2 regions of the Luedemannella helvata genome follow, and region 2 is predicted to be linked to the other one. Evidence: riboswitches for the same ligand, from Rfam matches in the RefSeq annotation. Region 2 holds a riboswitch; the other holds the start of a gene.
The links. Region 2 has a riboswitch for cobalamin ahead of ABD191_RS02115 (ABC transporter substrate-binding protein). Riboswitches for the same ligand answer to the same signal wherever they lie in the genome.
Positions count from the first base shown of each region.

Region 1 (3,401 bases), on a different contig from region 2:
CGGCTGGCCGACAGCGGGCTCACCGGCCCGGCGTACGAGCTGTCCATCAAGCTGTCGGCCCTGGGTCAGCTGGCCGGCGACGGGCACGCCCGCGCCCTTGACCACGCCCAGGTCGTCTGTGCCGCCGCCGACAAGGCCGGCGTGCTGGTCACCCTCGACATGGAGGACCACACCACCACGGACTCCACCCTCGCGATCGCGGACGCCCTGCGCCGCGACTTCCCGAGCGTGGGCGTCGTCCTCCAGGCGGCGCTGCGCCGCACCCCGGCGGACTGCGCGGACCTCGCCCGCGCCGGTGCCCGGGTCCGCCTGGTCAAGGGCGCCTACCGCGAGCCGTCGTCCGTCGCCCTCCAACGGCGGTCCGATGTGGACCTGGCCTACGTACGGTGCCTGCGTGAGCTGTTCCGCGGCACCGGGTACCCCATGGTCGCCACCCACGACCCGCGCCTCGTGGCGATCGCGGCGCACCTGGCCGACCGGCACGGCCGTGGCCAGGACGGCTTCGAGTTCCAGATGCTGCTCGGCGTGCGCGGGGACGAGCAACGCCGGCTCGCCGCCGCCGGCTACGGCATGCGCGTCTACCTGCCCTTCGGCCCCCAGTGGTACGGCTACCTGATGCGCCGCCTCGCCGAGCGGCCCGCGAACCTGCTGTTCCTGCTGCGCGCCCTCGCGGCAGCCACGACGAGCTGATGCGCGCCGACGGCCGCTACGCCGAGCTGTACGGAATGCAGGCCAAGGCGTACCAATGACGGTTAGCGGCCGTCGCCGCGGGTAGGGACGCGGCCATGACCGCCCGGACGCCGCCCGATCTCGGCACCGCCGTGATGATCCAGCGGTGGCGGCGCGTGTCGTTCCTGCACTGGCCGTACCCGGTGAGTGCAGTGCAGCCGCTGCTGCCGCCGGGCCTGACGGTGCAGTCGTTCGACGCGACCGCGTGGGTGGGCATCATCCCCCTGCTCATGGACGGCGTACGCCCGCCGGGCGTGCCCCCGGTGCCCTGGCTGTCGCGGTTTCCCGAGACGAACCTGCGCACGTACGTGACCGGGCCCGACGGGCGGGCGGGGATCTTCTTTCTGTCCGTGGATGCCGCGCGGCTGCCGGCGGTGCTCGGGGCGCGCGCCAGCCTGGGCCTGCCCTACCACTGGTCGACCATGAGCATCCACGCCGACGCCGGGACGGTGCGCTACCGGGGACTGCGCCGCGGCGGCAGGGCCGGGTACGACCTGGTCCTGCGGCCCGGGTCTCCGATCGAGGCCGGGCCGCTCGACGACTTTCTCACCGCCCGGTACCGCCTGTACTCCGCGCACCTCGGCCGGTGCGTGGCGGTCGACGTCACGCACCGGCCGTGGCGACTGCGCTCCGGCACGGCCGTCCACCTGCACGAAGACCTCGTCATTGCCGCCGGCCTGCCGGCCCCGAACGGCGCCCCGCTCGTGCACGTCGCGGAGCCGGTCAAGGTCCGCATCGGCCTCCCATCCGTCCTTACCTGATCTCGCCCTCACCCGTGGGCAGCCGCACAGAGTGGCCCTACGTATTGCATTCGGCGAGGAGTTCGGTACGCGACTGCCCTTGCCGTGACCACCGCGCCAACCGAGCGGCCGCGACACGCCGACACATCATGTGGTGTTGACTCTCGCCGGGTGCACCCATATATCGTGGGTGTCGCAGCTGGTTCGATCGTCCGCGTGCGGACGGTCGAGGCAAGAGGGAACCCGGTGCGAGTCCGGGACTGCCCCGCAGCGGTGAGGGGGAACGACCGCCGTCACGAAGCACTGGGCCTAAACGGCCTGGGAAGCGACGGCCAGTAGGCGACCGTGAGGTCGTGCCCGCGAGTCCGAAGACCTGCCAGCGCGCCGCGCGCCGTCCGGTGCGTGGCGGTCGGAGGCCGCGCGGGACGGCCGACGCCACCAGCCGGGCCCGCGGCGTGCCGCCGTGGTGCCCCCGGCGGCGTCCTCCTGCGCGCCGACGACCCCTGGCACGAGGAGGGGGACGATGCAGGTACACAAGCGCAACGGCGACGCCGAACCCGTGGACGTCAACAAGATCGTCAAGGCGGTGGAGCGGTGGGTCGCCGACCTCGACGAGGTCGACCCGCTGCGGGTGGCCACGAAGACGATCAGCGGGCTGTACGACGGCGCGACAACGGCCGAGCTGGACAAGCTGTCGATCCAGACGGCGGCCGAACTCATCGGCGAGGAGCCGCAGTACTCGAAGCTGGCCGCCCGGCTGCTGGCCGCGTACGTCGACAAGGAGGTGCGCGGGCAGGGCATCGCCAGCTTCAGCCAGTCGATCCGTTACGCCCACGACCAGGGGCTGATCGGCGACGCGACGGCCGCGTTCGTGGCCCGCAACGCCCGCGAGCTCGACGACGCGGTCGACCCGGACGGCGACCTGCGGTTCGAGTACTTCGGGGTGCGTACGGTCGCCGACCGGTACCTGCTGCGCCATCCGACGACCCGGCAGACCGTGGAGACCCCGCAGTACTGGCTGCTGCGCGTGGCGTGCGGCCTGTCGCGGACGCCGGCCGAGGCGATCGGGTTCTACCGCCTCATGTCGTCGCTGGCCTACCTGCCCAGCTCGCCGACCCTGTTCAACTCGGGCACCCGGCACACGCAGATGTCGTCGTGCTTCCTGGTCGACTCGCCGCGCGACGAGCTGGACTCGATCTACGAGCGCTACCACCAGGTGGCGAGGCTGTCGAAGTTCTCCGGCGGCATCGGCATCTCCTGGTCGCGGGTGCGCGGCCGGGGCGCCCTGATCCGCGGCACGAACGGCAGGTCCAACGGCATCGTGCCGTTCCTCAGGACGCTCGACGCGGGAGTCGCCGCCGTCAACCAGGGCGGCCGGCGCAAGGGCGCGGCCTGCGTCTACCTCGAACCGTGGCACCCGGACATCGAGGAGTTCCTGGAGCTGCGCGACAACACCGGCGAGGAGGCCCGGCGTACCCACAACCTGAACCTGGCCAACTGGATCCCGGACGAGTTCATGCGCCGCGTGGAGGCCGACGAGGACTGGTCGCTGGTGGACCCGTCGGACGCGCCGGAGCTGCCCGACCTGTGGGGCGAGGAGTTCGAGCAGGCCTACCGGGTGGCGGAGAAGAAGGCCGTCAGGACGGTCAGGGCCCGCGACCTGTACGGGAAGATGATGCGCACCCTGGCGCAGACCGGCAACGGCTGGATGACGTTCAAGGACGCGGCCAACCGGCTGTCCAACCAGACGGGCGCGCCCGGCAACACGATCCACCTGTCGAACCTGTGCACCGAGATCCTTGAGGTGAACAGCGACGCCGAGACGGCGGTGTGCAACCTCGGCTCGGTCAACCTGGGCGCGCACGTCACCACGGACGGCGTCGACTGGGACGCGTTGCGGGACACGGTGCGCACCGCCGTGGTGTTCCTCGA
Region 1 covers NZ_BAAALS010000003.1:53,002-56,402, reverse strand. Annotated here, with positions in the region: gene ABD191_RS03890 (proline dehydrogenase family protein) at 1-690, shown strand, start outside; gene ABD191_RS03885 (YqjF family protein) at 786-1,490, shown strand; cobalamin riboswitch at 1,652-1,864, shown strand; gene ABD191_RS03880 (ribonucleoside-diphosphate reductase subunit alpha) at 1,993-3,401, shown strand, end outside.
Region 1: linked by a shared signal. The riboswitch ahead of ABD191_RS03880 (ribonucleoside-diphosphate reductase subunit alpha) and the one ahead of ABD191_RS02115 (ABC transporter substrate-binding protein) in region 2 are both predicted to bind cobalamin.

Region 2 (3,401 bases):
AGGTCGCCGCCGTGGTCGGCGACGAGCCGCCACAACGACGCCATCCAGGGCGCCTCGGGCCCCGGCGACAGGACAGGCCGGTGCCAGGCCGCGACCACGCAGGAGTGCCGGTTCGCGGCCAGTACCCGTCGCGCCCACGCGTACTGGGCCGGGCAGCCGCGCTTGGCGCACTCGCTGTCGAGCAGCAGGAACCGCACCCCGGCGTACGTGAACGTCGACCAGGTCGGCCGGCCGCGCCAGAAGGCGCGCCACGCGTCCGGGTTGTGCGCCTCGTGGTTGCCGTAGACGGGCTGGGTGAAGCCGACGAGCGGACCCCATCCGTTGTCGGCGAAGTTGGTACGCCACTCGGCCGCCGTGCCCTTCTCGTAGATGTCGCCGAGGTAGAGCAGGACGTTCGCCGGGGAGCGCCGGATGAGGGCGGCGACCGCCGCGCTGTCGGCCGTACCGTCGCCGCCGTCGCCGACGGCCGCGATAACCGGTCCGTCGGCGCGCCACAGGTCGGCCGGCGGGTCGGCGCGGGGCGCGAACCGGGCGGCCCAGTCGCGGGCCACCGCCGGCCGGGTACCGCCGTTGTCGATGGTCAGCCGCAGCGCGACCGGCGCCCCGAGCCCTTGCCCGGACGAGTACGCCTGGGCCATCAGGTAACCCGGCCCGTCCGGGTAGGCGGCGGTGGGCCAGGTCAGCGCCCACGGGCGGCCGAACGCGGTGAGCAGCGGTTGCGCGTCGCGGATCGTGCGTCCCCAGGAGAAGCGCACCTGGTTGGACCAGCCCTCGACCGTGGTGGTGACGCTCACTGTGCCGCGCAGCGTGACGTCCGGCACGCTGACGCACAGCCGCGCCCCGCTGGACGTGCCGCACGCCCGCGCCCCGTGCGCCGCCGCGCCGAGCGCCACGACCTCGCCGCCCCGACCACCCGGCCCACGCCCGCCGCCCGAGTCCGAGCGGCCGTCCGCGCTCCGCCCGGCGTCCGCGGCCGGTGCGGGCCCTTCGGCCGTCACGGCTCCGGCGACAGATCCGGCGACGGATCCGTTCGGCGCGACGAAGCGCCCGCCGGTCTCCGCGCTGATGGTCAGCAGCAGCACGCCGGCGACGAGCAACGCGCCCGGCCGCCCTGTCGGAAAGAAGCGATTAATCGTCATTTGCGGACCATCGTGGCCGGCCGACCGACCCGGAGCCACCCGGCGCGCCGATGACCCCCCGGAAGCGGTCCGCTACGGTCGTACCCGACAGCCCCACAGCGAAGCCGGTGCGAGTCCGGCGCTGTCCCGCAACTGTGACCCTCAACGCCGAGGGAAGCCAGGTCGCCTGCGGGGTCGTCGCGAACAAGCGCTCTCGAGGAAGAGTGCCTCGCAGGCCGGGACGCCCGCACGCAGGTCCCCGTCGGCGAAGCCACCACCCCTCGTCGACTGGAGGACCTGAATGAGACCCACTCCGCTACGCAGGATCGCCGCGACGTTCGCGGTGCTCGCGCTCGCGTCCGGCGCCGCGGCCTGCGCCGATGAACCCCAAACCCCCTCGGGTACGCCCACGGGCGCGGCGGTTTCCTACCCCGTCACGGTCGGTGGGGTCACCCTCGACGCGCAACCACAGAAGATCGTTTCGCTGTCGCCCACGACGACGGAGATGCTCTTCGCGATCGACGCGGGCACGCAGGTGACCGCGGTCGACGACCAGTCGAACTACCCGGCGGACGCGCCGAAGACAGACCTGTCCGGCTACCAGCCGAACGCCGAGGCGATCGCCGCCAAGAACCCCGACCTCGTCGTCCTGACGACCGACGCGAACAACATCGTCAGCCAGCTCGGCGCGCTGAAGATCCCGGTGTACGTGGCGTCGGCCGCCACCACGCTCGACGACACGTACAAGCAGCTCACCGAGCTGGGCGCGCTCACCGGCCACCCGGCCGAGGCGGCCGCCGAGGTGCAGCGCATGAAGGACCAGATCGCGAAGATCATCGCGTCGGTGCCCCAGCGCGCGACCCCGCTCACGTACTACTACGAGCTGGACCCGACGTTCTACTCGGTCACGTCGAAGACGTTCGTCGGCTCCCTGTTCGCGCAGCTGGGGCTCACGAACATCGCGGACGCGGCCGACACGAAGAACTCCGGGTACCCGCAGCTGTCCGCCGAGGCGATCATCAAGGCGAACCCGGACCTGATCTTCCTGGCCGACGCGAAGTGCTGCGGCCAGTCGGCTGAGGCGGTCGCCAAGCGGGCCGGCTGGGCCGGCATCACGGCCGTGGCCAAGAACCAGGTCGTCGCCCTGGATGACGACATCGCCTCCCGCTGGGGCCCCCGCGTCGTCGACCTGCTCCAGACGGCCGCCGACGCGGTCGCGAAGGTCCCGGCCAGCTGATCGTGACCGACCGCACCGCCGCCGACCCGCCGGACGCGCCCACCGCGCGCCCGGCGGGCGCGGCACCCAGGCCCTCCCGGCTGCCGTGGGGGTGGCTGGCCGCGGGCGTGGTGGCCGTGATCCTCGCCGCGGTCGCCGGCCTGGCGTTCGGGCCCGTGCGGCTCAACCCGTGGGCGGTGTTCCTGGAGCTGCTCGACCAGCTGCCGGGTGTCGCGGTGCGCAGCGGCCTGACGGAGCGCGAGGCGGCCATCGTCACGGAGCTGCGCCTGCCCCGCGTCTGCCTGGGCCTGCTCGTCGGCGCCATGCTGGCGATCGCGGGCGGCACGTATCAGGGGATCTTCCGTAACCCGCTCGCCGACCCGTACCTGCTGGGCGTCGCGGCCGGGGCCGGGCTGGGCGCGACGGCCGCGATCGCCGGCCGCAACGCGTTCGGCGACCTGCCGGCGATCGGCGGGGCCGGCACCCCGGCGCTCGTCCCGCTCGCGGCGTTCGTCGGCGCGCTCGTCGCCGTCGGGCTGACCTACGGGCTCGGCGCGGCCGGCGGCCGGGCCCGCACGCCCACCACGCTGATCCTCGCCGGGGTGGCTGTGGCCAGCTTCCTGACCGCCGGCCAGACGTTCATCCAGCAGAAGTACGTCGACACGATCCGCGAGGTGTACTCCTGGATCATGGGCCGGCTGGCCACGACGGGCTGGCACGACGTGCTGCTCCTGCTGCCCTACGTCGTCGTGGCCGCGATCGTCATCCTGCCCCTGGCGCGCCAGCTGGACGTCATGTCGGTGGGCGACGAGGAGGCCGCCGCGCTGGGCGCGCATCCCGCGCGTACCCGCTATCTTTTGATCATTGTGGCGTCGTTGGGCGCCGCCGCGGCCGTGTCTGTCTCGGGGCTGATCGGCTTCGTCGGGATCATCGTGCCGCACACGGTGCGCCTGCTGGCGGGCAGCGGGTACCGGGTGATCCTGCCCCTGTCGCTGTTGTTCGGGGCCGCGTTCCTGTGCCTGGCCGACCTGGCCGCGCGCACCCTCGACGCGCCGAACGAGATCCCG
Region 2 covers NZ_BAAALS010000001.1:451,930-455,330, reverse strand. Annotated here, with positions in the region: gene ABD191_RS02120 (metallophosphoesterase family protein) at 1-1,139, opposite strand, end outside; adenosylcobalamin (AdoCbl) riboswitch at 1,212-1,350, shown strand; gene ABD191_RS02115 (ABC transporter substrate-binding protein) at 1,420-2,355, shown strand; gene ABD191_RS02110 (FecCD family ABC transporter permease) at 2,358-3,401, shown strand, end outside.